Regions from separate parts of the Alcanivorax sp. P2S70 genome, predicted to be linked through region 1. Evidence: predicted binding sites of a transcription regulator. Region 1 holds the regulator's gene; each other region holds the start of a gene.
The links. The regulator FNR, encoded in region 1, switches genes on or off when oxygen is low (the NO sensors DNR and NnrR bind a similar motif). The targets are predictions, from matches to a motif close to TTGATNTANATCAA.
Positions count from the first base shown of each region.

Region 2: a site for FNR is predicted at 2,966-2,979, ahead of Q672_RS28700 (bacteriohemerythrin). Genes of this name have one in related genera too.
Region 3: a site for FNR is predicted at 1,456-1,469, ahead of Q672_RS33215 (OmpW/AlkL family protein). Genes of this name have one in related genera too.

Region 1 covers NZ_AXBZ01000004.1:70,589-80,700, reverse strand. The annotation lists gene Q672_RS19690 (sulfite exporter TauE/SafE family protein) at 1-485, shown strand, start outside; gene hemN (oxygen-independent coproporphyrinogen III oxidase) at 552-1,925, shown strand; gene fnr (fumarate/nitrate reduction transcriptional regulator Fnr) at 1,997-2,719, shown strand; gene Q672_RS19675 (universal stress protein) at 2,716-3,633, shown strand; gene yaaA (peroxide stress protein YaaA) at 3,669-4,442, opposite strand; gene Q672_RS19665 (hypothetical protein) at 4,516-4,998, shown strand; gene Q672_RS19660 (MBL fold metallo-hydrolase) at 5,062-5,898, shown strand; gene corA (magnesium/cobalt transporter CorA) at 6,117-7,067, opposite strand; gene Q672_RS19650 (alpha-ketoglutarate-dependent dioxygenase AlkB family protein) at 7,124-7,753, shown strand; gene Q672_RS19645 (nucleoside recognition domain-containing protein) at 7,731-8,954, opposite strand; gene Q672_RS19640 (carboxy terminal-processing peptidase) at 9,107-10,112, shown strand, end outside.
Region 2 covers NZ_AXBZ01000034.1:324,750-334,861, forward strand. The annotation lists gene arfB (alternative ribosome rescue aminoacyl-tRNA hydrolase ArfB) at 1-233, shown strand, start outside; gene Q672_RS28690 (NAD(P)-dependent alcohol dehydrogenase) at 342-1,292, shown strand; gene Q672_RS28695 (bifunctional 2-methylcitrate dehydratase/aconitate hydratase) at 1,333-2,817, opposite strand; gene Q672_RS28700 (bacteriohemerythrin) at 3,035-3,499, shown strand; gene Q672_RS28705 (TonB-dependent receptor family protein) at 3,652-5,739, shown strand; gene Q672_RS28710 (PepSY-associated TM helix domain-containing protein) at 5,866-7,227, shown strand; gene Q672_RS28715 (hypothetical protein) at 7,362-8,705, shown strand; gene Q672_RS28720 (Fic family protein) at 8,869-9,984, shown strand; gene Q672_RS28725 (hypothetical protein) at 10,051-10,112, opposite strand, start outside.
Region 3 covers NZ_AXBZ01000076.1:84,434-94,545, forward strand. The annotation lists gene Q672_RS33210 (hypothetical protein) at 111-1,121, opposite strand; gene Q672_RS33215 (OmpW/AlkL family protein) at 1,567-2,250, shown strand; gene glpE (thiosulfate sulfurtransferase GlpE) at 2,346-2,663, opposite strand; gene rhlB (ATP-dependent RNA helicase RhlB) at 2,656-3,894, opposite strand; gene Q672_RS33230 (DUF1145 domain-containing protein) at 4,041-4,304, shown strand; gene Q672_RS33235 (DUF938 domain-containing protein) at 4,294-4,881, opposite strand; gene Q672_RS33240 (SDR family NAD(P)-dependent oxidoreductase) at 4,884-5,723, opposite strand; gene Q672_RS33245 (lysophospholipid acyltransferase family protein) at 5,856-6,599, opposite strand; gene Q672_RS33250 (START domain-containing protein) at 6,711-7,448, opposite strand; gene Q672_RS33255 (sialidase family protein) at 7,721-9,031, shown strand; gene Q672_RS33260 (hypothetical protein) at 9,028-9,654, shown strand; gene Q672_RS33265 (sodium:solute symporter) at 9,600-10,112, opposite strand, start outside.

The DNA.
Region 1 (10,112 bases):
TGTTTCTTGCCTTGCATCTTGCGGGCAAGGGAGGGTTGCTGATGGGGCTGGAGCAAGCGGGGAAGTCTCTTTGGCGCCGCATTCAGCCTGTGACAAGGATCTTTATGCCCATCGACCGGATTCACAAGGCCTGGCTGTTGGGGATGGTGTGGGGTTTGTTACCTTGCGGGCTTGTTTACGCCGCATTAGCACTGGCCGCCACCTCTGGAACCGCCACCAGCGGGGGGCTGGTGATGGCGGCATTTGGCTCTGTCACTGTTGTTCCCGTGGCGGCAACTGGCATTGTGGCATCCCGGTTGACCCTGTTGAGAGGGCCCCGTGCGCGGAAAGTGTCGATAGCAATGGCGCTATTGCTCTCTGGCTCCTTCTTCCTGATGGCATGGTGGATGAGTTCCAGCGGGCATGATCATGCACATCACCACTTGGATTCTCCTCATCACGGGCATGTCGCCCCCTCCTCGTTACCAGACACTCATCGACATTGACCCAGATCAAGATTGGCTGGCCCCTGTCCCGGGATAATAGGGACAGATTTCAGGGAGTCAGCCGATATGCAAGATTGGAACGAAGCGTTAATAGGTCGCTACGGAGGGCCCGGGCCGCGCTATACGTCGTACCCTACGGCTCCCCTGTTTCATGAGGATCTTCCTGTTGATGCCTTTGTTGAGGCCATGGAGGAAGGCAACAAGGCACGCCGCCCTCTATCGCTCTATGCCCATGTCCCGTTTTGCCACCACGTATGCTACTACTGTGCCTGCAACCGCATAATTACTGCGGATCGCAGCCTCGCCGAGCGTTACCTGCAACACCTCAAGAAGGAAATTGTCAGGGTCGCGCAGCATGTAGATTCCCGCCGTCAGGTAACACAGCTGCATTGGGGCGGAGGCACCCCTACCTATCTGACAGATGCACAGATCACTGAGCTGGTGTATCACCTGGCCCGGCATTTCAACCTGCGTGAAGATGACCGTGGTGACTATGCGATCGAAATCGACCCTCGTACTGTGAATAGAGCCCGTCTGGGGCTGTTGAGAGGTCTTGGATTCAATCGCCTTAGCATTGGGGTCCAAGACCTGAATCCCTTGGTGCAACAGGCGGTCAACCGCATACAGTCCTATGAAATGATTAGCGATACCTTGGGCTGGGCGCGGGACTTTGGTTTCAAATCGATTAACGTTGACCTGATTTCCGGCCTTCCGTGGCAAACCGAAATGACTATGGCCCGTACCCTTGAGCAATTGATCAATCTCAAGCCGGAGCGTATCTCGTTATATGGTTATGCGCATTTGCCCGATCGATTCAAGATTCAGCGTCAGATAGACGACGCGGCTCTCCCCTCTCCTACCGAAAAGATACGCATGAACGTACGCGCAGGTCGAATGCTGCAGCAATCCGGATATCGCTTCATCGGGATGGATCACTTTGCACTGGAATCCGACGAAATGGCAGTGGCTCAGCGCAATGGGCTGCTACACCGCAATTTCCAGGGTTACACCCTGCATGGCGACGCAGACTTGCTCGGAATGGGGGTCAGTGCGATCAGCCAGGTGGGCAATTTGTACGTTCAGAATCACAAAGTGTTGAGTGACTGGCAGGCAGCGATTGGCCAGGATCAGTTGCCTCACCATAAGGGCTACCTGCTGGACAAGGCTGATCTCATCCGGCGGGACATCATTATGAAGCTACTGTGTGATTTGCGCCTTGATATCCCGGCGTTTGAGCAGCAATGGGAGATTTGTTTCCGGACGCACTTTGCTGATGCCATGGTCCAGTGGCGGGATTTTGCCGAGCAGGGGCTGGTGGTATTCAATGACGATACACTGATCATAACCGAGCAGGGCCGTTTGGTTAGCCGGGCCCTGGTGCAGCCGTTCGATGCGTACCTGGGAAACAGGCAAACCAAAGGGTTTAGTCGTATAATCTGAACCAGAGTCAGCCATGTATTGCGCGCTGAAACGCGCATGAATTCGTCTGTCGCAAAACCAAGGATGTGACCGTGTCCCAACACGTTTCCTGTAATGATTGTAGCTTGAGCCCTGTTTGCCTGCCGCTGGCTGTCGCGCCCGCGCAAATGGACCAACTCGACAATATTATTCGCCGTGGCCGTCCGCTCAAACGTGGGGAGCACCTGTACCGTGCATCCGATAATTTCGAATCGGTATTTGCTGTTCGATCCGGGGCGATCAAGACCTACGTGGTTAGCCCGGACGGCGAAGAACAGGTGACCGGTTTCTATATGCCCGGCGAGGTATTGGGAATGGATGGAATCAGTACCGCTCACCATGTTTCCAATGCCAAGGCACTGGAAACTGCAACCGTGTGCGAGATTCCTTTCAGCCAACTTGAGAACCTGTCACAGCAGATCCCCACCCTTCAGCACCATTTTTTCAGCCTGATGAGTGATGAAATACGCGCGGATCGTGAGCTGCATATGCTTCTCAGCAAGAAGAGCGCGGATGACCGGGTCGCCTCACTGCTGCTTTCCATGTCGGCAAGACACCAGCGCCGAGGCCTGAGCAGCCACAGTTTCCGCCTGCCCATGTCTCGTTATGACATCGCCAACTACCTGGGGCTGGCAGTAGAAACTGTGAGCCGCATTTTTACCCGTTTCCAGCAAAAGGGGTGGCTGGAGGTGTCCGGTCGTGACATTGAGATTCTTGATCGCGCCAGTTTGTGCGGCAATGCACCGGATACCGGCACCGTGGAGATACAGCTGTGAGCCAAAACCTACTGATTGTTCTGGACCCTGATCTTAAAGCGCCGCAGCCCGCGCTTTCCAAGGCTCTGTTGCTGGCCAGAGAAGAAGACCTGGAGATTACCGTTTTTGTTAACGCCTATTCCGGCCCCATGGTGCGTGCGGTAGGACTGGATGAAGAGCGTTTCAATGCAGCAAAAAAACAGATAACCCATGCCTGGGAGCAGAGAATTTACTCCCTGGCGGGCGCGCACCCTGTTTCGCTGGCCCTCGTATGGGCGAGGCGCGAAATGGATGCGCTTCGCACCGAGATTCTGCGCCTATTGCCTGATCTGCTGGTAGTACATACCAGCCGGGAACAAGGGCTAAGGCGACATCTTTTCACCCCACGTGACTGGCAATTAATTCGTAAAGCCCCTTGCCCTGTGCTGTGTGTACACAGCGAATCATGGGAGCAACCTCCTCGATGGCTGGTAGCACTGGATCCTGGTGAACAGGATGATGATGCTGCGCCTCTGGCGAACACATTGCTCAGTCATGCCCGCACCCTCACCCAATCATTGAATGGCAAACTGCAAGCGTGCCATGTGATGGATGGTGTGGATGACAGCCTGGTGATGTTAGTAGCTGAGGGGGTGCCTGACTACGCAGCAACCCTTGAGTCCCTTAAGGCACACCATAAGCAACAATTTCTGGAATATGCCCGTTCTCAGGGGCTCGACAGCGAGTCTGTTGATCTGTTGGAGGGCCCTGTGGCCGATGCCCTTGCCCGACACTGTGAAGAGAATCAGATCGATGTATTGGTGGTGGGGACGGTGCGCCGCAATCTGGCCGAGCGAATGCTACTGGGGTCAACGGCAGAAACCGTGATCACCCGAGCCAGAAGCGATGTGCTGGTCATCAAACCTGACCGGTTCGAATCCCCCTGGGTGGAATAACCGGTGCCATGCAGGCATGCCACCGGGGACAGGGACTACTGTTCTGCCCTGCGGAATACCGGTTTGTCTGCGGTTGAGTCTGCCTCGCTGTAGCGATAGCCTGCCACATCGAAATTGACCAGCTTGCCCGGGTCCTTGATGCCCTTCTTGAGGATCCAGGCGGCCATCATGCCGCGCGCTTTTTTCGCGTAAAAGCTGATGACCTTGTATTTTCCGTTCTTCTCATCCTGAAAGACCGGCTCCACGATTCGCCCGTTCAACGCTTTCTTGTTGACCGATTTGAAGTACTCGTTGGATGCCAGGTTGACCAGCACATCAGTTTTCTGGGCTTTCATGTCACGGTTTAGCTGATCGGTAATAATATCGCCCCAGAATGCGTAGAGATCTTTGCCGCGGGCGTTGTCCAGACGTGTTCCCATCTCCAGACGATAGGGCTGCATCAGATCCAGGGGGCGAAGCACGCCGTAGAGACCAGACAGCATCCGAAACGAATCCTGGGCGCGTTCCAGCTGCTTGTCGGTAAAGGTTTCAATCTCAAGCCCCGTGTAGACATCGCCCTTGAAGGCAAATGCCGCCGGGCGGGCATTCTTCTTGTTGAACGGACGTTGCCATTGGGCGAAGCGCTCCACATTGAGATGAGCGATTTTGTCACTGACCTTCATCAGGCTTCCCACATCCGCCGGAGAAAGCGCTCTGGCGCGTTCAATCAGCACTTCACTGTCGTCCAGCAAGCGCGGCTGGGTCGTCTTGAGTGCCGGCAACGGACTTTCGTAATCCAGGGTTTTTGCCGGGGAAACCACAATCAGCATGACCTTCTCCTTTACATGTCGCTGTGGGAATTATATGAATCACAGGAACTCAGGTCTGCATTCTGGAGGATAAATGCGCCTATTACTGCTATTTGCCGTGGTTATCGCTGTGATTGTACTGCTTTGGGGCAGCTGGCAATGGGGCCGGCGAGCCTTCTTGATCACTGTGGTAGCAGTGGTTACCGGTTTGAGTGCCCTGCTTTACGGCATGTTCCAGGAAAGCGCCAACGACCAGGTGCTGCTGGCCCCGGAGGGGCTTGAGTTGGCAGTCAGTGATATTCGTGAGTCCGAATCTGGCGTACGACTGAGTGGTAGCTTGACCAACGCCGGTGAACTGGACCTCGCGGCCGTGGATGTGCAGATACAGGCCCTGGCTTGTCCGACCGCGGGTGAGTGCCGGGTGGTGTATCAGGAACAGCAACGTCTGCAGATGTACGTTCCTGCAGGTCGGCAGTACCCGTTTGCAGTGGTCAGCCGGCATCCACCTGACCAGGAAACCGTTGATCGCTGGCAGTTACGGCCAGTTGCACGGCTGGTTTATCCGTCTTCGCGCTGAGCAATACTGGCAAGATGGTGTGAGAATCGTCACAATTCGCGTTCCTGACACCCTGGAGTCTGTATGGCCTCTCTGATCCCGGGCAATCCCACCCCTCTCGGTGAACATACCTGGCGCGTATTGGGCCGTAACCCCGGCATGATGACCGGGCCCGGCACCAACAGCTACCTGTATGGGCGTGATGCGCTCACGGTGATTGATCCCGGCCCCGTGGATCAGGAACACCTGAAGGCCTTGCTGGCAGCGGCCCGTGAATTGGGCAAACCCATCAACCAGGTCATCGTGACCCATACCCACCGGGATCATTCCCCCGGTGCCCTCGCCATCGTCGCCGCCACCGGGGCGCGTTGCCTTGGCCCTTTTGTCCCCGATGACGGGCTGCAAGACGAGACCTGGCAAGCTGATCAGGTTTTACGCGAAGGGGATGTGGTCGATTGCGGCGGTGTGGGTTTATCGGTGATAGAGACCCCGGGACACGTGAACAACCATCTGTGCTATCTCACCGATGAAGGGCTATTGTTCACTGGTGATCACCTGATTCAGGGGTCCACCGTGGTCATCGCCCCGCCTTCCGGCTCCATGCAGGCGTATTTTGCGTCTTTGAAAAAACTCATGGGCCGGGGCATCACCCTGATGGCTCCAGGGCACGGCGATGTTATCGCCAACCCGGATGAGTCTTTGGCACAGACCCTGGCTCATCGCCAGAAGCGCGAAGACAAAGTGTACGACAAGCTCCCCCCCGCCCCGTCTCCACTGGCAGAACTGGTCAAAGCCGTCTACGACGACGTACCGGTCTTTCTCCACGGCGTCGCCCAATTCTCCCTCCACGCCCACCTGATCAAACTGGCCGAAGACGGCAAGGCCCGTGAAACAGAATCCGGCTGGCAAAGAAGCGAGTAACGAGGAAAGAGAGACAAAGCCCCCACAGACATGAGGAGTTCTCGCATTGAGTCGAAGTCAGTAACGATTCAATCAGCCGACAGGCCGCCAGCTCATGGCCCACAAGGGTGGCTCCCCTACCGTAAAACACCCCCCTGCCGCAGCTGAAACCTTCCATCCCGACCCGCGACGCAATGTTTCCCGCTATTCACTGTTCACTGTTAACTATTCACTGCTCTTCACAGCCACCCCTTCCGCTTGAAATACCAATAAGGCGCCATCCCCGAGAGAATCATCAGCCCGATCGCCATGGGATAACCGAAATCGAGCGCGAGCTCGGGCATCACCTGGAAATTCATGCCGTAGATGCTGGCAATCATCGTCGGCGGCAGAAACACCACTGCGGCAATGGAAAAGATCTTGATGATCTGGTTCTGCTGAATGTTGATAAAGCCCTGGGCGGCATCCATCAGGAAGTTGATCTTGTCGAACAGGAAGGTGGTGTGCGACATCAGGGTATCGAGATCATGCTGGATCTCGGCGCAGGTGCGTCGACTCTGCTTGTCGGCACGGACATAACGTTGGATGAATGAAATCGAACGTTGGGTATCCATCAGGCACAAACGGATTTTCCCGTTGGTATCCTCCAGCCGTGCCAGTCGCTCGATATCCTGATCCAGCTCGCCGTTTTCTTCCTCCAGCACACTGTAGCCAACCTGTTCCAGATCCCGGTGCACGTCTTCAATGGCATCGGCAAGGTTCTCCACCTTTTGGTCGAGGATGCTCAGCAGGATATCCATCGGCTGTTTGACCTTGACCCAGCCCCGGCGAATGCGCAGCCGCAGCAGCCGAAAATCTGCCAGCTTGGTATCCCGAAACGAAAGCAGACGTTCAGCCTGAACGACGAAGGCGACGGTGGAAGTGCGCACCCTCCCCTCGGACTGGAAAAGAAACAGCGAGTGGACATGCAGACCCTGCTCGTCACTGAAATAGCGTGCCGATGACTCGATTTCTTCCATGTCGTCAGAGTCTGGCATTTCATCCTTGAAGAACTGCTGAACCTGGTCCCGCTCGGCCTCATCAGGCTCTTCAAGGTCAATCCAGCTGGCTTCTTCGGCCAGCACGGGCAGCATGTCGTCGGTGGCTTTCTCGCGCAGCACACCGTTCTCAATGCGATAAATTTGCAGCATGATGTCTCCCTGATCATCATCACTGGCAAGACGCCAGCAGCGATATCTAAGATACCATGCGCACCCCTGTCAACGATGCCGATATCAACGTCGAGCCCTATCATCTGGACGAACACGCCCCCTTGTGGCTGTGGCGTGATGCCCTTCAACCCGGGCTCCTCGACGGATTGCTCGAACGGCTGTGTGAACAACTGCCCTGGCGACAACCCACGGTGACGGTTTACGGCAAACGTCACCTGACGCCCAGACTGACAAGCTGGCAGGGCGCTGCCGGAATCCGGTATCGGTATTCGGGGGTTGAAGAAGAAGCCCAGGGCTGGCCGGATTGCCTGGAACCCGTCCTGCGGCAGGTGGAACACCTGACCCGGCATGACTACAACAGTGTGTTATGTAACTGGTACCGTGACGGACAAGACACCATGGGCTATCACAGTGATGACGAACCCGAGCTGGGGCCTGAGCCCTGGATTGCGTCACTGAGTCTCGGCGAGCCCCGAGACTTTGTGTTTCGGCCAAAACCCGCCGGCCGCCAGTGCCTGTCGCTGACTCTGCCCCACAATTCCCTATTGCTGATGAGCCCGGCGGTGCAACACCGTTATCACCACGCCCTGCCTCGCCGCGCACACGCCAACGGCTCGCGGATTAACCTGACATTCAGGTGGATTACCCCCAGAACGCATAGCTGATAAGGATAGCGGCCAGCAGGCCTGCTGCATCGGCAAACAACCCACACCAGAGTGCGTAACGGAAATCCCGGATTCCCACGCTGCCGAAATACACGGCAAGGACATAAAACGTGGTTTCGGTGGAGCCCTGCATCACCGCCGCCATTCTGCCCGCCAGAGAATCAACGCCGTGGGTTTGCATGACATCAATCATGGCCGCTCTGGCACCGGAGCCACTCAACGGCTTCAACAAGGCCACGGGCAAGGCATCCACAAAGCGGGTATCCAGTCCGAGTGCGCCCACCCCGAAACGGATGCCATTGAACAGCAGTTCAAGCACACCACCGGCACGCAGCATGGCAATAGCGGCCAACATGGCCACCAGGTAGGGAATCAGTCGGACCGCCGTGGTGAAGCCATCTTTCGCCCCTTCCACAAACACATCGTAGCTATCCACACGGGTACGCCAGGCGGCGACAAAAAAGCCCAGCAGCACCAACAGTAATATGCCGTTACCCAGCAGGCTTGATAATGTATTGGCCAGTTCCGGCGGAGACTGCCAGACCACCAGACCAAGCAAGGCCAACAGGCCGATCCAGACGCCTGCAACCCCGAGTAATACCGGATCTCTCAGCGGAATGCGCTGAAGTCTTGCAGTCAGCCAGACACCGGCAAAGGTGGAAATGGTGGTCGCCATTAGCAAGGGAAGGTACACCGCAGCAGGGTCCGCTGCCCCTTGCTGCGCCCTGAACAGCAGCACCGTCACCGGTACCAGCGTGACCGAAGAGGTGTTCAGTACCAGGAACATGATCATGCTGTCACTGGCCACCGCAGGTTGCAGATTGGTCTTTTGGAGTTGCTCCATGGCCTTCAGGCCAAGAGGTGTCGCGGCGTTATCCAGGCCCAGCATGTTAGCGGCGAGATTCATGGAGACCGGTGCGGACGCGGCAGGGTTATGCTCAATCTCTGGCATGAGACGGCGAAATACCGGACTGATTCGGCTGGAAATGTGATCAGCCATTCGGCTCGCCTCCGCCAGACGAAACAAGCCACTCCACAGGGCCAGCACCCCGATCAAACCGAGTGACACATCCACGGCCAGATCTGCCGCCTGCCACAGGGCATTGACAAGGCGCCCCGGCGCCTCCATATCTCCTGAAATGAGCTGAATCACCGCCCCGGCGATACCCGTTAGGAAAAACAGGCTAAAGAGTCTGTGCAAACCTTCCCCCGTGCGCTAGGGTCTGTGTATAAATGTATGAAAATTAGTGTGTTGGCGACTTTTTATACATCGAAGTCTGGTATCGTCAAGGTCCGGCTCCGCAGTACAGCAACGGTCTGTTGCGGAAAAGTCATCAAACCACGGATTCACCGTTGAGAAAACGCATGGTTCAATTCCGCAAGCTGTTCCCCCTCGCACTGGCCGTTTTGTTACTGGGTGGTGCGCTTCAATCGGTAGGCGCTCTACGCAACGACCCCGCACCGGTCGAGGGTAAGTTGAAGCCCACCGATGAGCAGATTGATGCTGCCGAAGAAATCGCCGACAAACTCAAATACCATTACCGGCGTCTCGACTTCAATGATGCCCTATCCAGCAAGGTATTTGATCAATATCTAAAGGATCTCGACCCGAATCGGCTGTACTTGATTCAATCGGATATCGACGAATTCGAGAAATACCGAAGTGACCTCGACGATCAGCTTCGTAAAGGCGAACTGGAAGCCGGGTATACCATTTTCAACCGCTTTCAGAGTCGCCTCGAATCCCGCCTTGAAGGGATGTTGGCGATGGTCGACAACGACCTTGATGGTCTGGATTTTGACGGCAAGGACGAAGTGCGGGTAAGCCGTGAAGATGCACCTTGGGCCAAAGATATGGCAGCCCTGGATGATATCTGGCTGCGACAGTTCAAGAATGCCGTGCTTTCCATGCGCCTTAACGAAGCAGAAGACGAGGACATCAAGACTCGCCTGACCCGTCGCTATGAAAGCCAGCTCAAGCGTATTCGTCAGAACACGCCGGAAGATGTCTTCCAGGTCTACATGAATGCACTGACCCAGACCTTTGATCCCCATACTACGTATTTCACCCCGCATAACTCAGAGAACTTCGATATCAGCATGAGCCGCTCCCTCGAGGGCATTGGTGCCGTGCTGCAATACGAAGATGGCTATACCAAGGTGGTTCGTCTGGTGCCGGCCGGCCCTGCCGCCAAGAGTGGCCAGCTCAAGCCTGCCGACCGCATTGTGGGTGTGGGCCAGGAAGACGAAGAGCCCACCCCCGTGATTGGCCTGCGCCTGGATGAAGTGGTCGATCAGATTCGTGGTCCCAAGGGCACCAAGGTCAATCTGGAAATTATCCCGGCGGGCAGTGCCAGCG
Region 2 (10,112 bases), on a different contig from region 1:
AGCGCATCAACAGCGATGGTGTGGTGGTGATCAAGGCCCAGCAGTTTCGCACCCAGGAAAAAAACAAGGAAAACGCGCTGGCAAGGCTGGCCCAGTTAATCCAGAGCGTGACGGTAGAGCAGAAAAAGCGTAAACCCACCCGCCCGACCCTGGGTAGCAAGAAGCGCCGCATGGACAACAAGACCAAACGCGGCCAGATCAAATCCCTGCGTGGCAAGGTCGATCCGGGGTAAGTGCAGCGGCATTGACCGGAATCCTCCCGCCCCTTGGCGTTATCGGACCCTCCCCTGCGCGCAGGGCTTTGTTAAGCTGGGCGCCGAATCGTCATCACGGAGCTGACCATGAAAGCCATCGTCACCACAGGCTGGGGCCTGAACGCCAAACTGACCCTGACCGAGACCGATGCCCCGCAACAGCCGGGGCCGGATGATGTGTTGGTACAGGTGCATGCGGCATCCGTGAATCCCAAGGACTGGAAGCTCAATTACCACCTGGCCGTGGCCGCGACCCCGGTGGGAATCAAGCGTCTGCCGCCGATTTTTGGTGATGACCTGGCCGGCGTGGTGATAGCCAAAGGCCGCAATGTGCGTCATTTCGAAATCGGTGATGCGGTTTATGGCATGGACATGCGGCTGCGTACCGCCTCGCTCGCCGAGCAGGCGATCATCAGCCAGCATCGGGTGGCGAAGATACCCAGGGGCCTCAGTTTTAATGAAGCCGCCTCCCTGCCCCTGGCCGCTCTGACCGCTCTGCAGGGGCTGCGCAAGGGCGGTGCCAGGGCGGGCAAGTCAGTGTTGATCATTGGCGCCTCTGGCGGGGTCGGCACGCTGGCGGTCCAGATCGCCAAGCAGATGAAGCTGCATGTCACCGGGGTGTGCAGTACCCGCAATCTGGATTTCGTCCGTGAGCTCGGTGCCGACGCCCTGATTGATTACACCCAGGGGGACTACCGCAAGACCGCTGGCGAGTTCGACATCGTGTTTGATGTGACCTCTTATGAAACACCGCTGACCTGCAAGGCATTGCTGGGCAAGCACGGGCACTTTATTTCCACCGGTGGCCAGGGAGCGTCCATGGTGGCTACGCCGTTCTACCGTCTGCTCGGCAAGAAGGCCGGCACCGTGGTGGTGGAATCCTACCGCGAAGATCTGGATACCCTGGCGGAGATGGTGGAACAGGGTGCCCTGACCCCCATTATCGACAGTGTCTTTCCCCTTCAAGACAGCGAAGCGGCCTATGAGCGCAACCGTAGCGGTCGTTGCCGGGGCAAGGTTGTAATCGAAGTGTGTTGACGGGGGGGGACGGGAGCGGCACATGGCTCTCCCGTCGTCCTTAAATCACCAGCCTATCCATAAAGGCATTCACCGGGGTGCTCTCCAGAGTCTTCTGGTCCTTGCACAACCTAAAGATTGCGTCGCTGCGGCCGGCAGGGAAGCGGGTCGCCAGATTGCTTTTGAACTTCTCCTCCAGCACCGGAATGCCTTCTTCACGGCGGCGGCGGTGGCCGATGGGGTATTCCACCGCCACTTTTTCGGTGTGGCTGCCGTCCTTGAAAAACACCTGAATGGCATTGGCGATAGAGCGCTTGTCCGGGTCCAGGTATTCGCGGGTGTAACGCTCGTCTTCCACGATTTCCATTTTTTCGCGCAGGGTGTCGATCAACGGGTTGGCGGCGTGGAATGGGTCTTCATAGTGCTCTGCCGTCAGGTTGCCAAAGATCAGCGGTACCGCAGTCATGTACTGAATGCAGTGATCGCGGTCCGCCGGGTTGGCCAGGGTGCCTTGCTTGGAAATGATGCGGATGGCGGATTCATGGGTGGTGATGACGATACGCTCGATCTCGTCGAGCCGGTCTTTCACCTGCGGGTGCAGGGTCACCGCAGCTTCACAGGCGGTCTGGGCATGGAACTCCGCCGGGAAGCTGATCTTGAACAAAATGTTTTCCATCACATAGGTGCCGTAGTCCCGCTGGAAGCGGAATTCGCGCTCGCCTTCCGGTTTCAGGGCCAGGTCCTTGTTGGTGTGGCTGAAGGACACATCGTAGAAGCCCCACTGCGGGGCGGTGAGCACGCTGGGAATGCCCATTTCGCCGCGCAGGGACATGTCGGCCAGGCGCACGGCGCGGGAGGTGGCGTCGCCTGCGGCCCAGGATTTGCGTGAGCCGGCATTGGGGGCATGGCGATAGGTGCGCAGGGACGAGCCATCGACCCAGGCCTGGGACAGGGCCGCCATGATCTGCTCGCGGTCGCCGCCCAGCATATGGGTGACCACGGCGGTGGAGGCCACCCGTACCAGCAACACATGGCACAGGCCGACACGGTTGAAGCTGTTCTCCAGCGCCAGCACCCCCTGGATTTCGTGGGCTTTGACCATGGCTTCCAGCACATCCTTCATGGTCAGCGGCGCCTGGCCATTGGCCAGCCGCTGCTGGGACAGGTGATCGGCCACGGCAAGAATGCCGCCCAGATTGTCCGAAGGATGGCCCCACTCTGCGGCCAACCAGGTGTCGTTGAAATCCAGCCAGCGAATGATGCAGCCGATGTCCCAGGCGGCTTTCACTGGATCAAGAATGAACGGCGTGCCCGGTACACGTGCGCCGTTGGGTACCACGGTGCCCTGCACCAGTGGCCCAAGATGTTTGGTGCATTCCGGGAAGCGCAGCGCCAGCAGGCCACAACCCAGGGTGTCCATCAGGCAATGGCGGGCCGTTTCCATGGCTTCCCGTGAGGTGATATTGAAATGGATCACGTAGTCAGCGATATCCTGAATCACCTGGTCGTAATCGGGACGGTTGGCAAGATCCATATTGGAAGACATAACGTGGTAACTCCTCGTTCAACGGTCGAATGACGTTGGGCGCAAAGAAATACCTGGCCATAGCATGGCAACACGAATGGATGCCGGAAAGCTGGGAGATGAAAGTCCAGTGTGCCTGTGCCGGCAGGCATTGCAAGTCATCACAATCTTGATCTGGATCCATATGCTGCCAGACCAGGCTGCTAGCCTTCCGGGATCCATAACAAGGAGGTGAAACATGCGCATTGTTTGGAGTCAGGAATACGAGCTGGGGATTGTGGTGATTGATCGACAGCACCGACGCATTGTGGATCTGATCAATGATCTGGATCGTCTTGTCGGCCTCCCTGATGCTCGCCAGGGGGTAGAACGTGTGCTCTATGATCTGGTCGATTACACCGAGTCCCATTTTGATTTCGAGGAAGCCCTGATGGAGCGCGCGGGTTATCAGGAGCTGGATGGACACCACCATCTGCACCGTCAATTTACCTTCCATCTTGAGGCCCTGCGCCAGCGTCATCTTGCAGGCGAGGATGTGGTAGAACCCCTTTTGCGAATGCTGGAAAAATGGTTGTTGAACCATATCCTGGAGGAAGATCTGGCCTACACGGAACAGGTACGCGATTTTATTAATGGCATTGGCAAGGAGCGCCTGGGCAGCTGGGTAAATGAAAACGTGAGACGGCATTTTCGGCAGGCTTGATTGCCCGGCGGGCCAGTCGGGTCGTCACCGGGAGATAGCCAGTTTGCGTGTGGCATTATGCCGCATGTTGTCCACACCGGCGCATCCGTAGAATCCCCGCCCGCGTTGAAGCAATACCGCGCGACTGACGTTGACTTTGCCGGGGAAAAGAAATGCGATTGCCTGCTCGTAAACTGCTCGCTACCAGTATGGGCCTTTATTTGCCCATGGCCGCCTCTGCTGTCGAAGGACAGCCGGCAGGAGAAGAAAACCTGCTTGCCGCGATCAAGGTAGAAGTCGAGCAAATGGAAACTGCCGAGACAACCAGGGCAAAACTCGAACGTGAGCAGGCGCTGACCCCGGGTGGGGTAACATTGGTCGAGGCGGAAGATCTCAGAGAGCGTAGTGTCGTCAGCCTGGGTGACATGCTGCGTTATGTACCGGGTATGTGGACGGCTACAGGCTCTACTGGCGACGGGACCTTTATCTCCAGTCGAGGTTCCAATCTGGATGCGGTTGCCTATGACGGTAATGGCATGAAGTTGATGATCGACGGATTGCCCGTCACAGCTGCAGATGGCAACAACCACAACAGTTTTATCGATCCGCTGGCGGCACGCTATGCGGTGGTCGCCCGCGGCGCCAATGCCATGACTTACGGCGCCAGCACCCTTGGTGGCGCCATCAACTTCATTACCCCCACTGCGCGAACCACCCCCAATGAGGTTTACCTGAGCGCGGGGAGTCATGGGACGGTGCAGAACAGTGTTACCGGTGGCGCCGTTGCCGGGGACTTTGATGGTCTGGTAACCGTCGAACAGCGTAGCTATGACGGTTTTCGTGGTCATCAGGAACAGCAGCGCAGCGGTGTTTATGCCAATACGGGTTGGCAGATCAGCGATCGGATCGAAAACCGCCTTTACCTTACCTATGTGGATAACGACCAGGAACTGCCTGGCTCTCTCAGCCAGGCGCAGTTTGACGAGGATCCCTACCAGGCCAACCCCAACAATATTCCCGGTAATTTTCTGTATAACGTGGAAAAATGGCGTGTCGCCAATCGCACCGAATGGGCATTAAGTGACACTAGCGATTTGGTGGTGGGCTTCTCTTTTGAAGATCAGTCTCTCTATCACCCGATTGTCGAGAACCCGTTCTTCAGCTTGCTGATTGATAATGACCAGACCACCTTTGGCACCACCGTCCGTTACGACAAAAAGCTCGGCAACCATGACCTGCTGTTAGGTCTCAACTATGGGGAGACTCGGGTTAAAGGCGGTAACTACCAGCACAGTGGTGGCGTCCGTGGTGCGTTGTCTACCAAGGTCGATAACAAGGCAGATAATCTTGAAATCTTCGCCATGGATCACTGGCATTTTGCCGAGCGTTGGACACTGGTGTATGGGGCGCAAGCGGTAACCGGTACCCGAGAAGTGAGTAACACTGATGTCGCAAGCGGTGTTGAGCGCAATCCCAAAGAAGATTATGACGCGATTAACCCGCGGGTGGGGGTGATCTATCAGCTGGCGGATCGCAGCGAGTTGTTTGCCAACGTGAGCAAACTCTACGAGGCCCCAACCCTGTATCAGCTGGAAGATGATGTTCAAGCCAATAATGAAACCCTTGATCCCATGCAAGGGGTTGTTGGGGAGGTCGGGACCCGTGGCTCGGCGCCGTTCGGCCAAGCCAGCCAGTGGAACTGGGAAGTGTCTGTTTACTACGCTCAGATCGAGGACGAAATTCTCTCCATTGATGATCCAAATGCGTCAGGCACCAGCCTATCCACCAATATTGAAAACACCATTCATGCCGGTGTGGAAGCCCTGTTGGGTGCCAGCTTTGCGCTAGGCAGCAATGCGCAGCGCATTGAACCGGTGGTTAGCCTCACCTGGAACGATTTCACTTTTGATAATGACCCGATCTATGGTGACAACCAGCTGCCGGTGGCGCCGGAATTCTTTATCAAAGGCGAGGTCATCTATCGCCACGGCAATGGCTTCTTTGCCGGCCCCACCTTTGACATCGTCGACGACCGCTTTGGTGACTTTGCCAATAACAAGGATATCGAGGGCTATGAACTGGTGGGTGCGCGCGCCGGAGTTGCCCGTGACAACTGGGAAATCTATCTGGAAGGCCGCAACCTGACCGATGAAGTTTACGTGGCCAATGTCAGTGTCAGCGACGATGAGACAGTGAACCCGGTCAGCATTCAGCCCGGTGAACCACGCTCGGTCTATGCTGGTGTCCGTTTCGATTTCTAGCCGGCTGTTGAAATGCCCCTTGCAGGCGCAGCAGATTGGCCCTTCAGGCTGCGCCCTGCGGGTTTGCCGAGGGGCTGAAAAACTGAGTATGCAACGGGCTTTTCAGCAGCCTGCAGGGACAGAATCATGACGCAGAACGGGAAGATGTCGGTGGCAGCGCCGGGCCGATACTATCAATCGGTTTGGCGCTGGCATTTCATGGCGGGGATGGTGGTTATCCCCTTCCTGTTCATGCTGACGTTCAGCGGCTTGCTGATGTTGCTGAGCAAGCCGCTGGATTCCGCCCTGAATACGGATCGGCTCACCGTGGCCGTCGGCGATAGCCGCGTACCTGTCAACACGCTGCTGCATACAGTTGAACAGCAGTATCCCCACTACGCCATCAAGCTCTACCTGCCGCCGCAGGCGCCGACACAGTCAGCGCAGTTTTCATTACAGCCCCATTCCCATGCTGGCCATGGTGGACACCATGCCCCCGCAACATTGGTTTATCTGAATCCCTACACCGGTGAAATCCTGGGTGATCGGGATCCGGCCACCAGCCTCTATGCCCGCATCAAGACCTTTCATGGATCCCTGTTTATGGGTGGGGTGGGGGATGCGCTGATTGAAATGGCCGCGGGTCTGGCGGTGCTGATGATCGTGACGGGTCTGTACTTGGCCTGGCCGAAACAGGGCTGGCGGGCCTTGTTGCCTCGCCCAGAGGTAAAATCGCGGTTGGCCTGGCGCCAATGGCACCTGACGATGGGGTGGTTGATTGCATTGCCGCTGGTGTTCTTCCTGATCTCAGGGCTTGCCTGGACCAATGTCTGGGGTGGCAAAATCGTGCAGCCCTGGGGTTCGCTCCCCGGCACCCGATATGTGCCGCAAACTGAAACAGCGCCGAGCGCACGAGACCATAGCGCCATGAACGAGCATGGCGTACACCGGGTGCCTTGGGCACTGGAACAGACCCCGATGCCAGTGGCCCCGACCGCAGAGCAACGCCTGACCCTGGATGACGTGGTGAACCTGGCCAGGGCAAAAGGATTCGGCGGCTTTCGGGTGCACTTCCCCCAGCAATCCGCTGACGTGTGGACGGTATCCGCCACCACTATTGCCGGAGATATCACCGATCCGGGTCAGGAGTGGATTGTCCATCTGGACCCGGCCACGGGCGAAACGTTGCAGGCGATACGCTTCGCCGATTACCCCGCCATGGGCAAGGCCATGGCCGCGTCGATTCCCTTCCATCAGGGGGATCTCGGTCCATGGAACTGGTGGCTGAACCTGCTGTTTGTGTGCCTGATTCTGGTACTGATTGTCACTGGTGGCATGCTCTGGTGGAAACGCCAGACCCGCCGCGTTGCACCCTCGGCCCCCCAAAAGCCCGCCCTTGTCGTGGCGACCATCATGCTGTTGGTGGCGTTGCTGTTCCCCCTGTCGGCACTGGCCATGTTGGTGTTGATTGCCGTGGATGTCTGTGTGTTGCGGCGCGGAATGCGCTAGTGGCCGGCGCGGCGTCGAGCGCGTTCCGCATGCATTGACGCTGTTGTCTCGTTGACGGGAAGATACATGGCACCGGTCAAAACGCGATGGCTGTCCGTCTAACCGGTATGACAGCGCCAAGCAATGGAATTACCATGGGTCAGTATTCGGGGTATCACCTTTCCGACAGTGAGGGTCTTTGTCACGAGTCCCCTTGTCATGACAGCGACCTGTTCGGGGATCTGGCGAGGCAGGCCGGTATCCTGGCCACACGGGCTTGCTACCTGCCGGGGTTTCTCAAACCGGGGCATCGCTATTTGCATCGCGTGCAGTACCACCAGCACGATATTGCGCACATTCATGAAGAGGGGCATCACGATGGTGCCTCCAGTTTCAGTACCCTCGAGTACGTCTTGTTGTCCGGGGCGGAAATTGTCGAGAGCTGGAAGCTGTCGAATCCCGACGACCTGTCGAGGTTGGCGAAATCCGATTTTACCCTGCAAATGCACCGCTCCTTGTTCGGGGCGCCTCATGATTGCATTGTGATGCTGGCTCAGGGATTGGGAGCGAACCTGGACAGACAATGCCTGGAAGCCTTTGGACTGAAAGCCACAGCTATCGCTGAGGTTATCGGCAAGCTCCCGGTGTCCCTGTTGCGCCAGTATGTAGATAGTGGCTTGCTTGATGAAACGGCCCTGCTCGCCTGTTATGAGCAGAATTTGTATTGCGCCGTGAGGGACTTTCAACAGCGCCAGAAAGGGGAGTCTGCGGATTCCAACCTGCTGTTGCTGTTTGACGAAACCTTTCAGCCTTCCGGCGACAAGGTTCGCCAGGCGGTTGCGCGCTATCAATTAATTGCTGGCGGCCAGTGGCAGTGTTTCCTGCCTGATTCTGCTTGCATTGAGTTTAACGAACGTCAGTTTGGTTATGTCATCGACAGCCGTGGCGAGGACGGAGCCCTTTCCGTCTTGCGCGATTTACCCTTGGTCCTGACCCTGGATGTTCAGCCGCATATCCGCCGTGCGCTGGTGACCGGCCGTATCAGCGATGCGGTCGTCTTGTTGAAACGGTATGCCAACCACAAACAAGGCTTTCATGCCTGGATTCGCGAATATGTGGCCGTTTACGGCCGCGTGCCGCGTTTTCGGTTTGATGTTCTGCCCTTTTATGAAGCGGTGAAACGGGAACAGTTTTCAGCGGGCTCGCTGACCTTGCGGCAGCTCTGTGAAAGCGGTTACGCGGCGGCATTGGACCAGCACCTGAAAACGGAAAATCCGCCACTAAAGGCATTGAATTCAGCACTGCCGTACGCGGCCGACATGGGCTACGCGCACATGGTCAAGCGGCTGCACGAGGCCGGGGCCGACCTGGACACCTGGGCGAACTACGCGATCAAGACTGCCACCAGCAAGGGCTATGGCCCCCTGCTTCGCTATCTTCGCGACAATGGGGTGAGCTGGGAAGAGCCAGAGAAATCTGACAGCGTGTGGGGTTTCTGACGCAGGTCAGTTGAATGGAAAAGCGGGTTACCTGCTGTAGGGGAGGCGGTGCAACGGGGTAGAAACCGAGGTTGCCGAAATCCAGAGCCAGGGTTGGTTAATGAGCCGAATCTGATGCATAATCGGCTCACAATTTGATCCAAAAAAGCAGGTTATTCGGCTCATGTATATCTGGGAACAACCGGATTGGCCCCATTTCCGCTGGGATGCGAGCAAGCTAAAGCCCTGGCTCGACAATATTCGCCTGCTGCAGGGGCGGTTACTGGGTCGGGCTGAAGCTACTCCAGAACAGGCAGATCTGGAGGTGGAGATGGATGCCCTGATTCAGAACGCCATCCGCACGAGTGAAATCGAAGGCGAGCATCTGGATGTGGGCTCCGTGCGCTCTTCGGTGGCCCGGCAGTTGGGCCTGGAGCAGGCTGGTGTGGTGAATCGCGCTACTCCGGTTTCGGATTCGCTGGTGGCATTGCTGCTGGAAGCCACCCGTCAGCCGGATACCGCCTTGTCGCTCGAACAGCTCTGCTATTGGCAAGCCATGCTGTTCCCCGAAGGCGCAGTGTCGCTGGCTAACATCAATATCGGCAGCTTGCGTGGTGAACAGTCCATGCAAGTTGTCTCAGGGCGTATAGACAGGCCCAAGGTGCACTTCGAAGCCCCGCCTCGCGACAGGCTGGAGAAAGAGCTGGCAGCGTTTGTGGACTGGTTCAATCTGCCGCCGGTTGAGTTGGATGCGTTAACGCGAGCAGGCGTGGCGCACTTGTGGTTGGTTACCCTGCATCCCTTCGACGACGGCAACGGGCGACTGGCCCGCGCGGTAACCGACCGGGCTCTTGCACAGGCAGAACGCCAGTCTGTGCGTTTCTACTCCCTCAGCGCCGCCATCATGGCAAGGCGCAGCGCCTACTATGATCAACTTGAGCAAACCCAGAAAGGTGAGCTGGATATCACCGGCTGGCTGGTCTGGTTTCTGGAAACACTGGAAGCGGCTTTGCACGATGCATTGGCAAGCATCGACCGGGTGCTTGATAAAACCCGCTTCTGGCAGCGCCATGCCACCACTGTCTTGAGCGAGCGTCAGATCAAGGTGCTTAACCGGTTACTGGATACTGCTGGCGAAGAATTTGAGCAGGGCATCAACGCGCGTAAATACCAGTCATTGACCAAAGTGAGCAAGGCGACTGCCACCCGGGACCTGGCGGATTTGTTGGAAAAAGGATGCCTTGAGAAGTTGCGGGGTGGAGGGCGTAATACGCGTTATGTTGTTGCTTGCGTAGTATAGGCTTGAGTGCTTTCAGAAAACTTATATTGAAGCACGGGGCAAGACCTGGCCCAGTCTCCATGGGTTTTAATCAATGTGGGAAAGGGCTTTTTTCGTTGCCGTAATTTTTAAGTGTATTCTTTCAGGAG
Region 3 (10,112 bases), on a different contig from region 1:
TTTTTTTTCACCAATGAAAGAGGCCGCGCCCAGACCTTGGGCGCGGCCTCTGTACTCTCAGCGCACAGCAATGCCAATGCGCGTCGCTGTTAACTGTTCACTATTAACTATTAACTGTTAACTGCCTCAACAACTTTTTTGCACGCCTCCGACCCATAAAAATCCTCCACCACCCATTCCACGAACGGCTCCAGAACGCCTTGTTCTACCAATACAGTGGCACCTTTGGCGAGCGCGGGTGTGGTGATGGCGTGGACCCGTTGTTCAGTGATCTGCATGTTTTCCAGCAGGGTCTTGAGGGGCATCTGGCTCAGAGAATCCACGGCGGCCCGAATACCGACACCGACCAGGCGACGGGTGTAATCCAGCCGGGCGCTTTCGTCACCGATGAGGCAGCCTTGCTCAATGACGTCGCCAATGGTGGCCTTGGGAACCAGGGCCAGGTAGTCAGCGGGCTTTAGTGGGGCGACCCGACGGTAACCGTCTCGGGCAAGTTGTTCGATGCGCTCGTTGGTGAGTTGTTTATTCAGCCACTGCTCGCCGGTTTTCAGGGTGACGCGAATATTTTTTTGAAGATAGGTACGGATGGATTCTTCCATGCCGCCCATAGCCTTGCCGACCACACTCTTGCGGCCCATCTTCATCACACTGCTGACGCCTGGCAGCTTGGCCAGGGCATTTTCTTCCAGTAGAAAGTTCTTGATGCCGGTGTACAGCATCTCGCTCACCATCTCACTGACCAGAGGATGGTTCATTGCGGCATGTACGGCTTTTTCTCGCAAGGTTTGCAGTTGCAGAGCCTGTTCGAGAATGGCTTCAAAGTGTTCTTCGCGCAGCAGCTCGCCCAGGGTGGCATCATCGCGTTCGGCAGCGTCCCAGACGGCCAGGGTAACATCGGTGACGACTTGCTGAAGTCCCTGGGCGCTCAGGGCGTCTTGCAGCCAGGCATCCACCACCTGGCAGAGGCTGTCGGCGTCAACCAGCTTTCCCAGCGGCACATCGGTAAGCAGGGCGCTGGCTTGGCTTATCATCGCCTGCCAGTGTTCGGGAGCCTGCAGTTGTTGGGTCAGGTGAGTCTTGTGGGCGTCACGCAATGCGTTGATCAGAGAGCTTGAAGCCATGATGAATATCTCTTTGTTATTGGTGTGCGGCCTGCGAGTCAGCGTGGGGCGCAGGGTGGTCGCAATGATGGCTTCCTATACTGCGCTATCACGCTGGATGTGTATGTAACTGGGTTGACGTGAAATCAGGGCGCTAGTGCGAATGTGTCAGATTGGGTGATTTTCGTTCAAGAACCGTTGATCCTCCATTCGCTTCATTTTGTCGATACGCATAAGCATGCATTGGTTTTCTCTGCCTATTCTGGGGACGTCCCCGTTGGCTTGCAGACCAGTTACGTCCAGCAGTGGTTGCGGCACCGGGGGCAGGGGATTGCGGCTGTTTTCGCTTGCCATATTGACGTAGCGCAATGCCCATTGGCTGCTTGTGGCGTTCAATGATGTCCAGCCTCAGTGAGAGTGGGATGCAGGCGCCACAGCAGAATAGTGCTAACGAAAGGGGAAAAATATGAAGCTGCGAGGACAGGGAAAAAACGCGATGGCTCTGGTCGCCTTGATGGCGGCAGGACCCGCATTGGCTCATGAAGCAGGGGATTTCATTGTACGTTTTGGGGCAATTCAGGTTGATCCCGATGTCAGTAGTGAGACGTTCGATTCTGCCTTGCCCGTCGTGGGCGGGTTGGGCGTGGACGTGGACGACGATACCCAGTTGGGGCTGACTTTTGCCTATATGGTGACCGACGCCATTGGGGTAGAGCTGGTAGGTGCGACGCCATTTACCCATGACATTATTCTGGATACCGGTGGCAGCGGTGTCGTGATTGGTGAAACCAGTCATTTACCTCCGACCTTGCTTGCCCAGTATTACGCGCCGTCGGTTGGCCCGGTAAGGGCGTATCTCGGGGCGGGTATCAACTACACGCTCTTTTTTGATGACTCTATTGATGATGCGGTTGTCAGTCCGTTGCTGGGTGGCGGTGATGCCGACGTCAAGCTCAGTAATTCCGTGGGCTTTGCCTGGGAAGTCGGGGCGGATGTGGCGATCAATGATAACTGGCTGTTCAACGTGAGCGTCTGGAATATCGATATCGATACCGAGGCTCGGTTGTACGTCAATGATGCCCGGGTAGACAAGATCGATGTGGAAATCGATCCATGGGTGTACATGGTCGGCTTGGGCTACCGCTTCTGATTCGTTACTGTGACAGAGGCAGGGGACTGCCGAGCAGGGCGATCTGGTTTCAGGTCAGATTGCCCTGCAGGCGGGGAGCTTGCCACCCACGTCAATCAGGCGGTTTCCTCGAGAGTCTCTGGAAATTGCTGGCGAAAGATGTCGTAGCCGCCATCCAGACTCACGGCCTGAAAACCTTGTTCGGCCAGCCAGTCAGCGGCGCCCTGGCTGCTGTTGCCGTGGTAGCAGTAGATCACCAGGGGACGCTCCCGGCCGGTGTCAGCCAGGAACTGATCCACGTTGGCATTGCTCAGGTGGATAGCCCCGCGCAGGTGCCCGGCGGCGAAGCTGGCGGGATCGCGGATGTCCACGAACAGGGCATTGCCGTCATCAAAGCGGGCCTTGCCTTCCGCAGGGCTGATCCGTTCAGGCATGGTTTTCCTCTCGTTCCTGCAGCAAGTCTGCTGGAGGGTATTCGCATTCCAGCTTCATGCTGATGGCATTTTCCAGTTCGGGCAGCAGGAAGGCATCGTCTTCACAGGCGAAGCTGATGGACATGCCACTGGCGCCTGCGCGACCTGTACGGCCGATACGATGTACGTAGTCTTCCGGGTCTTCCGGCAGGTTGTAGTTCACCACGTGGGACACGCCGTCGATGTGGATGCCTCGCCCGGCCACGTCGGTGGCAATCAGCACCTGCAGGTCGCCGGAGCGGAAGCGCTCCAGTGTCTTCATGCGCTGGTTCTGGGGCACATCGCCAGAGATCATCGAAACCTTGAGGCCTTTCTTGTGCAGGCGGTCGTTGATGCGGCGGGTAATATCCCGACGGTTGGCAAACACGATCACCTTGTCCATGTTCATGCCGGTAATCAGGTTGTACAGCAGCTTGAACTTGTCGTCGGTGTTGGTGATATAGACCTTCTGCTCAACACGCTCAGTGGTGACCTGTGCCGGCTCGATTTCTACCACTTCGGCGTCCTGGGTCCAGCGACGGGCCAGATTCATCACATCGTCGTTGAAGGTGGCCGAGAACAGCTGGGTTTGGCGGTATTTGGTGCGTGGCGTCATGCTGACAATACGCTTCACGTCTGGAATAAAGCCCATGTCGAGCATGCGGTCGGCTTCGTCCAGAACCAAAAATTCCACCCGGTCGAGCCACAGGTCACGGCGTTTGGCAAAATCCAGCAAGCGCCCGGGTGTGGCAACCAGAATATCGATTTCCCGGCTTTGCAGGCGTTCCTGTTGGCGGTTGAAGTTCATGCCGCCGACCACGCTCATGACCTGCAGGTCGGTGTACTTCGCCAGCCCTTTGGCGTCCTTTTCGATTTGCATCGCCAGTTCGCGGGTAGGGGCGACGATCAATGCGCGGGGCTCACCGGCGTAGCGTTTCACTTCCAGCGGGTGCTTGAGCAGATCGTTGATGACGGTCAGCAGGAAGGCGGCGGTTTTACCGGTGCCTGTCTGGGCGCGACCAATGGCGTCGGCGCCGGCCAGGGTGTGTTCCAGCACCTCGGCCTGAATGGGGGTGCAATACTGGAAGCCAAGATCGGCAATCCCGCGCATCAGGCGCAGGTCCAGATCAAAATCGTGAAAGCGGCGTTCGCCGTCTTTTTCGGGGACCGGGAACTGATCCAGGGTCCAGGCGGTTGCCTTGTCTTTTTGCATGTATTCGCTCAGTCTGAATGCGAGTGGTTTGTTGTAGAACCTGCTGCTTGTCGGGCAGGTCCAAGGTTCCGGCCAGCAGACCGGCCCCGATCCTCTAAACCACCTATTGTAGAAAAAATAGCCAGCGCTGTCAGAGGATCTTGAGCATGAACATGTTTCGCGGGGTCATTGTAGTGTTTTGGTTGGCGGTATTGTTAGCCATTTTCGCGGATTTACCGGTACCGTTCGACCGTTTGTTACTGAGCGCGGGGGCGGTGGTGGCCTTTTTACATGCCCTGGAGCTGGTGGGGTTTGGGGTCTGGATCCGTCGCCGAGGGCTGTTTCACTGGCGTGACGGGGTGATGATCATGATCTTCGGGGTGCTCTACCTCAAGCCTCGCATGCGCCGTGCCCGCCAGGCTAGCGTGTAAAAACCAGTATCCGGTTGTTGGCGGGCATGGCGTGGTCTGCCCGCAGCGTAGCGCCATGGCGTGAAAAGGCCTCAACTACCCATTCCTGATCCCGGATCCCGCGGTGGCTACCGGCTGCCTTTAGCCACGCGTCGAAACGGGCATTGGATTCACTGGTATAGCGACCGTCGTAATTGAACGGGCCATAGACCAGAAAGGCTCCGCCCGTTTCCAGTCTCTCGCACCCGTGCTCGATACAGCGAGATACCTGTTCTGCACTCATGATATGGAAGGTGTTGGCGGTAAAGAGATAGCGGTAGGGACCAGCAGGCCAGTCGCCGGACACGTCCAGTTCAAGAGCGGGCAGGGAGCGGTTGGCTGGCTCTTGCTGCCAAAGGCGGATGCCTGGCAGGTTGTCTGCCACATCAGATGCTTGCCACTGCAGGTGAGGAAGCTGGGCGGACAGCCAGGCAGCATGCTGCCCGGTGCCCGAACCGATTTCCAGCAGCGCCCCCGGTGCCTGGCAGTGCTGTTGCAGCACGGCCAGGATCGGCCCCTTGTTGTTTTCGCAGGCCTGGGAAAAAGGGCGCTCGGACACGGTTACTTCTTGCTCATGTACTTTTGGCCCATGGCGATCAGCTTCTGGTAGCTGGTCGGCAGCAGGCGCTGCATGGTGTCCACTGCCACCGCATCGGAACCGATCAGGACCCGGCGCTTGTTGCCACGCACCCCTTTGAGAATGGTGCTGGCGGCTTCTTCCGGGGTGGTGCGGAACAGTTTCTCGAAATCCTGAATGGACTGTTCCTTGTTGGCACCGGTAATGCGTTCCACGCCCTCGCTCATGCGCGCGGCCTTGGCGATGTTGGTTTTGATGCCACCGGGGTGGATGGAGGTACAGGACACCGGGCTACCTTCCATTTCCAGTTCGATGCGCAGCGATTCGGTGAAGCCACGTACCGCAAATTTGGCAGCGTTATAGGCTGACTGGGTGGGAATGCCGACCAGACCAAAGATGGAAGACACATTGATAATGTGCCCCTCGCCGGATTGCTTCAGGTACGGCAGGAACGCCTTGGTGCCATACACCACGCCCCAGAAATTGATGTTCATCAGCCACTCGAAATCGTCGTAGCTCATGTCTTCCACGGTGGCACCCAGGGCAACACCGGCGTTGTTGAAGATCATGTTGGCGTAACCGAAATGGTTTACCACATCGTCGGCGAAGTCATAGAACGCCTGGCGGTCTGCCACGTCCAGCACCTTGGTCAGCAGGCGGTCTTCGGCCAGGCCGAGATCCTTGGCGGTCTGCTTCAGGCCAGCTTCGTTGATATCGGAAAGGGCGAGTTTGGCTCCGCTGGCGGCCAGTTCCTTGGCCAGTGCACGGCCGATACCGGAACCGGCACCGGTGATAACGGCAACCTTGTCTTTAAAATTCTTCATGATGACTCCGTGTTCAAGTCCCGTGGTCGATGGGCACCGAGTGTAGACACTTTGTCACTGCCGAATGGGCCAATCCTGTCCGACAGGATCGGCCCGGTATGGCATCACCGCCGGTTATGGCGGTCGCTGTAGCTATACCAGCGCTTGTGGGCACGCATGGGTAAGGGGCTGTGCAATGAGCGCATGACAGGTCTTCATCAACCGATCGACGTCTTCCTCGTTGCGGGGTATGGGCTGTGGAGCATGCAGCGTCAATGTGGCCTGGTGGCCAGGCTGCAGTCGTGCAGTGCCGGGCGGCAGAATATCAAAGGTGCCGGTCAGGGTGACAGGCAATATCGGCAGTTGCAGCTCTTGTGCCATTTTGAAGGCGCCTTTCTTGAAGGGTTTGAGCTGCCCGTCACGACTGCGGGTGCCTTCAGGAAAAAACAGCACACTGGCGCCATGACTCAGCCGTACCCGTGCCTCGTTGAGACTGGCGATGGCGGCGTCCCGGTCGCTTCGGTTGATAAAAATGTGCCCCAGCTTTTCGCAGCAGATACCGATCACGGGCACCTTGCGCAGTTCATGTTTCATTACCCACCGAAAGTCCACGCCCAAATAGCCGTAGAGAACAAAGATATCGAACTGACTCAGGTGGTTGGCCACGATGACGTAACTCTGGCCTGGCTGCAGATTGTGGTGGCCAAACTGGTCTACCCGCACGCCGCTGTACAACAGGCAAAGGCGAGCCCAGGGGACCGCACTGTAGCGGGCAACACGGTCGGCAGACAAAAAGGGCACCAGGGCCAGACAGATCGCTCCGCAGACCAGAGTGGTCGCTGCCATCAGCGGTACAAAGATCAGCCAGCTATAAAGAAAATAGAACAGCCGTGTCATGGATGGGTACGCTCCAGAAGGACGGATAGGTACCCATGTTAAGGGAGGTGTGACCGAAAATGACAGGGTGATAATCACTTTGTTACGTTTTCATTATCTCCCTTTCGGCCTTTACAGCGTTGTTTTGACTGGCGTGCTTTCCTGTGGCGTCAGCGGGGCCGCAGACTGAGGTCTTCCCGGGCCGCGCAGATCCAGATAGTCATAGTAGCGGTTCTGGTATTCCGGCTTCATGACGATGCGTCGCAACCGTTCAAGGGTGAAATACGGTGCGTCACGCAGCAGAATGTTGGCAATCCAGGCGGGAATATACCCTCCTGGATCGAGAATGATCTCGTAGATCATTTCCACTTCGTCATTGCCAATACGGGTAAAGCCCAGTTTGCCCCACATTTCCGGGAAGCGGATGTAGTCATTATTGGGGGGGAGGGCATCCGGGCGATTGATCAATTCGATCATCACCGACTCTTCCTCGTCATTGAGGGTCTGGTGCACCTTGGCACGCAGCACGGCCTCGCGATCGGCCAGCGGCCAGGGGAGCTGGGTGGTAAACCGCAGGCTACGGTCCAGCGGGCCTTGCCGGTCAAACTCTTCAGCACTGTCAATGAAGTGCAGCCATTTCGGGTAGGCGGCGTAGTCGTTCATCAACGCCACCAGTGCATATTCGTCCTTGAGGGTGAAGCGAGTGGTGCCCCGAAAGGTTTTCAGGCGTGATTCGTCACGATGCTTCATATACACCTGAATACCGTTACGTTCGCTCACCAGTTTCCAGTCATGGTTGTCTTCAGCGTGGGCGGGCAGGCACGAGAGGGCCAGCAATAATGCCAACCAGGCAATTGCAAAACGTTCCATTGCAGAAAGTAAAGTCCTTGGTGCTGTTCTTGGAATAGTGTCTGTCATCATTATGACATCGCCCTCTTGCTGTGAACACATTGTGATCAAAAGGCAGTGGGCGAGTTCACAACTTCGGACGGTCGGCAGGGTTCGCGAGGTCAATGGCAGGCAATTTTCTGACAAGGATACATACTGGCCAGTCTCATTGCGTTTGAAGTATCAGACGCTGGCACTGGCGTGCGATTCATGGAGAATAGGCCCGCCGATAACGGATACAACGATCATTTTTTATGTTGAAACGTGCTTTTCATCTTTTGGTGGGTATGGCTCTTGTGGCGGGTTACTACGCAGCTTCTCCGTCTCATATCTGGCACCCGACGCCCCCTTTGGTACCTGATGCCAGCACCAACAATGCTGACTATGGTGGTGGCTGGACAGGGCAGTTTGCTTCTGATGCGGATACCCGGATGGTCCACGCCCCGGCTATGGTGGAGTTGCCGGATGGCCGACTGAGGGCCTTCTGGTTTGCCGGTACCCGTGAAGGTGCGGCAGATGTGGCGATTCACAGTGCCCTTTTTGATCCTTCTACTGCCAAGTGGACTGACGAAGCCGTGGTGGTGACCCGGGAGCAGATTGCGTCTGGCTGGAATCGTCACGTACGCAAGCTGGGGAATGCCGTCCCGGTTCTGGATAAAGACGGCCGTATGCGCCTTTTTGTGGTTGCGGTCAGTTTCGGAGGTTGGGCGGCCAGCCGTATCGTGGTGCTGGAATCCGACAATCAGGGTGAAACCTGGTCGTTTGACAAGGCGCTGGTTACTACTCCCTTCCTGAATATCAGTACCTTGGTCAAAACCCCCCCTTTAAAGTATGCCGATGGAACCATCGGATTGCCGGTGTATCACGAAATGATTGGCAAATACGGTGAAATCCTCCGGATTGACGCCAATAGCCGAATTTTGGGCCGTGCCCGTATTGGCCACGGTCGCAAGGCGATCCAGCCATTAGTGCTGGTGGACGCTCATGACCACTCGGTTTCCTTTCTGAGAAATGAAAACGAGCCCAACAATGGTTACCTGTATCAGTCTGATAGTGATGATGGCGGCTGGCAGTGGACCCCGCTGGCTTACTCTAGTCTGGAAAACCCCAGTGCGGCGGTAGGGGGGGTGGTACTGGGCAGGAATCATTGGCTGCTGGTAGCCAACTGTAACCGGGAAGAGCGCGATGACCTGTGCATTCGTGAAACCCGGGATGGCGGCACCACATGGCAAGTGGCCTGGACTCTGCATGATCGTGAACAGTGGCGTGATGAGGCGTTGACAACAGGGCAGTACGAGGCGTTGATTCGGGCTGAGTTGCAGACGGGGAATGCGCCGGAAAATCCCGAGGTGTTGCTGGAAAGGGTCAAGGCCAATAAATGTGATGAGCGACATGGCTGCCGTTTCCAGTACGACTATCCCTATATGATCCGGGCAAGCAATGGTGACTTGCACGTGCTTTATACCTGGAACAAGAGCGCCATTCGTCATGCCTGGTTGCCGGCGGGTGTCGCAGGCACCGGCCAGTCCGTTGTCCCCGCGCCGAACGAAGGAGCACCGCAATGACCATTGATTTGTTAATTACGGCGCTGGTGCTGGTAGCGGTACAGCTGCGTATTAGTGCGTCTATGCTGGAGTTCAAGCCTCGCATTATTCTTGCGGTTCTGGTCTTCGTCTGGGCGTTATTGCCTTACCCCTGGGGCCCGGCTGCATGGCTGAACAGCTACCTGTCCGGGTTCAGTATCGCTAGCGGCTTGTTGGCGATACTGGCGATCAAACATCGTATCACCGGCTATTACTGGTTACCGGTGGGGCAGTTGCGAAGCGCCTGTGTGATGCTGGTGTTGCTGGCGTTGTGGTTTTATCCCACAAGCATGGGTTCCAGCTATGCGGATCCGTATGCCATGGGGTTTGGCGACTTTGCCTTGAGCACTGGGCTGCTATTGGTGGGGCTGGTAGGTTGGGTGACCCGTGCTTACGCCTCTTGTCTGATCCTGGTGGCCGCGCAGTTGGCTTTCCGGGCGGATCTACTGGTCAGTGACAACCTGTGGGATTACCTGCTTGATCCCTGGCTGGTGTGTTGGGCGGCGGGTTGGCTGGTACGGGACCGGCTGCTGCGGTCCCGTGGCGAGTGTCAGGAGGATCGTGCTGACGCGACTCTGGCAGACCACAGTGATGCAGCCAGATAACCGACGACAAACATCAGTACATTGCCAATCAACCCGGTGTAGTAGAGGTCAAAGGGGGCGCTTAGCGCCTCCGGCAACATTCCCTTGTTGGTCAGCACGGTCCAGCCGGTAAAGACCAGCGTGCAGGCAATCCCACACCAGGCCGCTCGCGCATCGCCGCGCTGACTAAAGAAACCAAGAAGATACAGCCCCAGCATCCCGCCGCCCAGCAGCGAGACCAGAATGGTCGAGGTGTCCTGCAGGGTCTTGGTGTCAGTCCCATTTAGCCACAGCGCACCTGCGATCATCAGGGCCGTCACCGCGACGGCAATGGTCCAGGCCGCTTTCAGGTAGTGGCGGTCGTCTTTGTCCGGACGCAGATGTCGGCGGTAGAGGTCGACCACGCTCACCGTTGTCACCGAATTAATACTGGAATCCAGAGAACTCATGGCAGCTGCCAGAGCGGCAGCGATCACCAG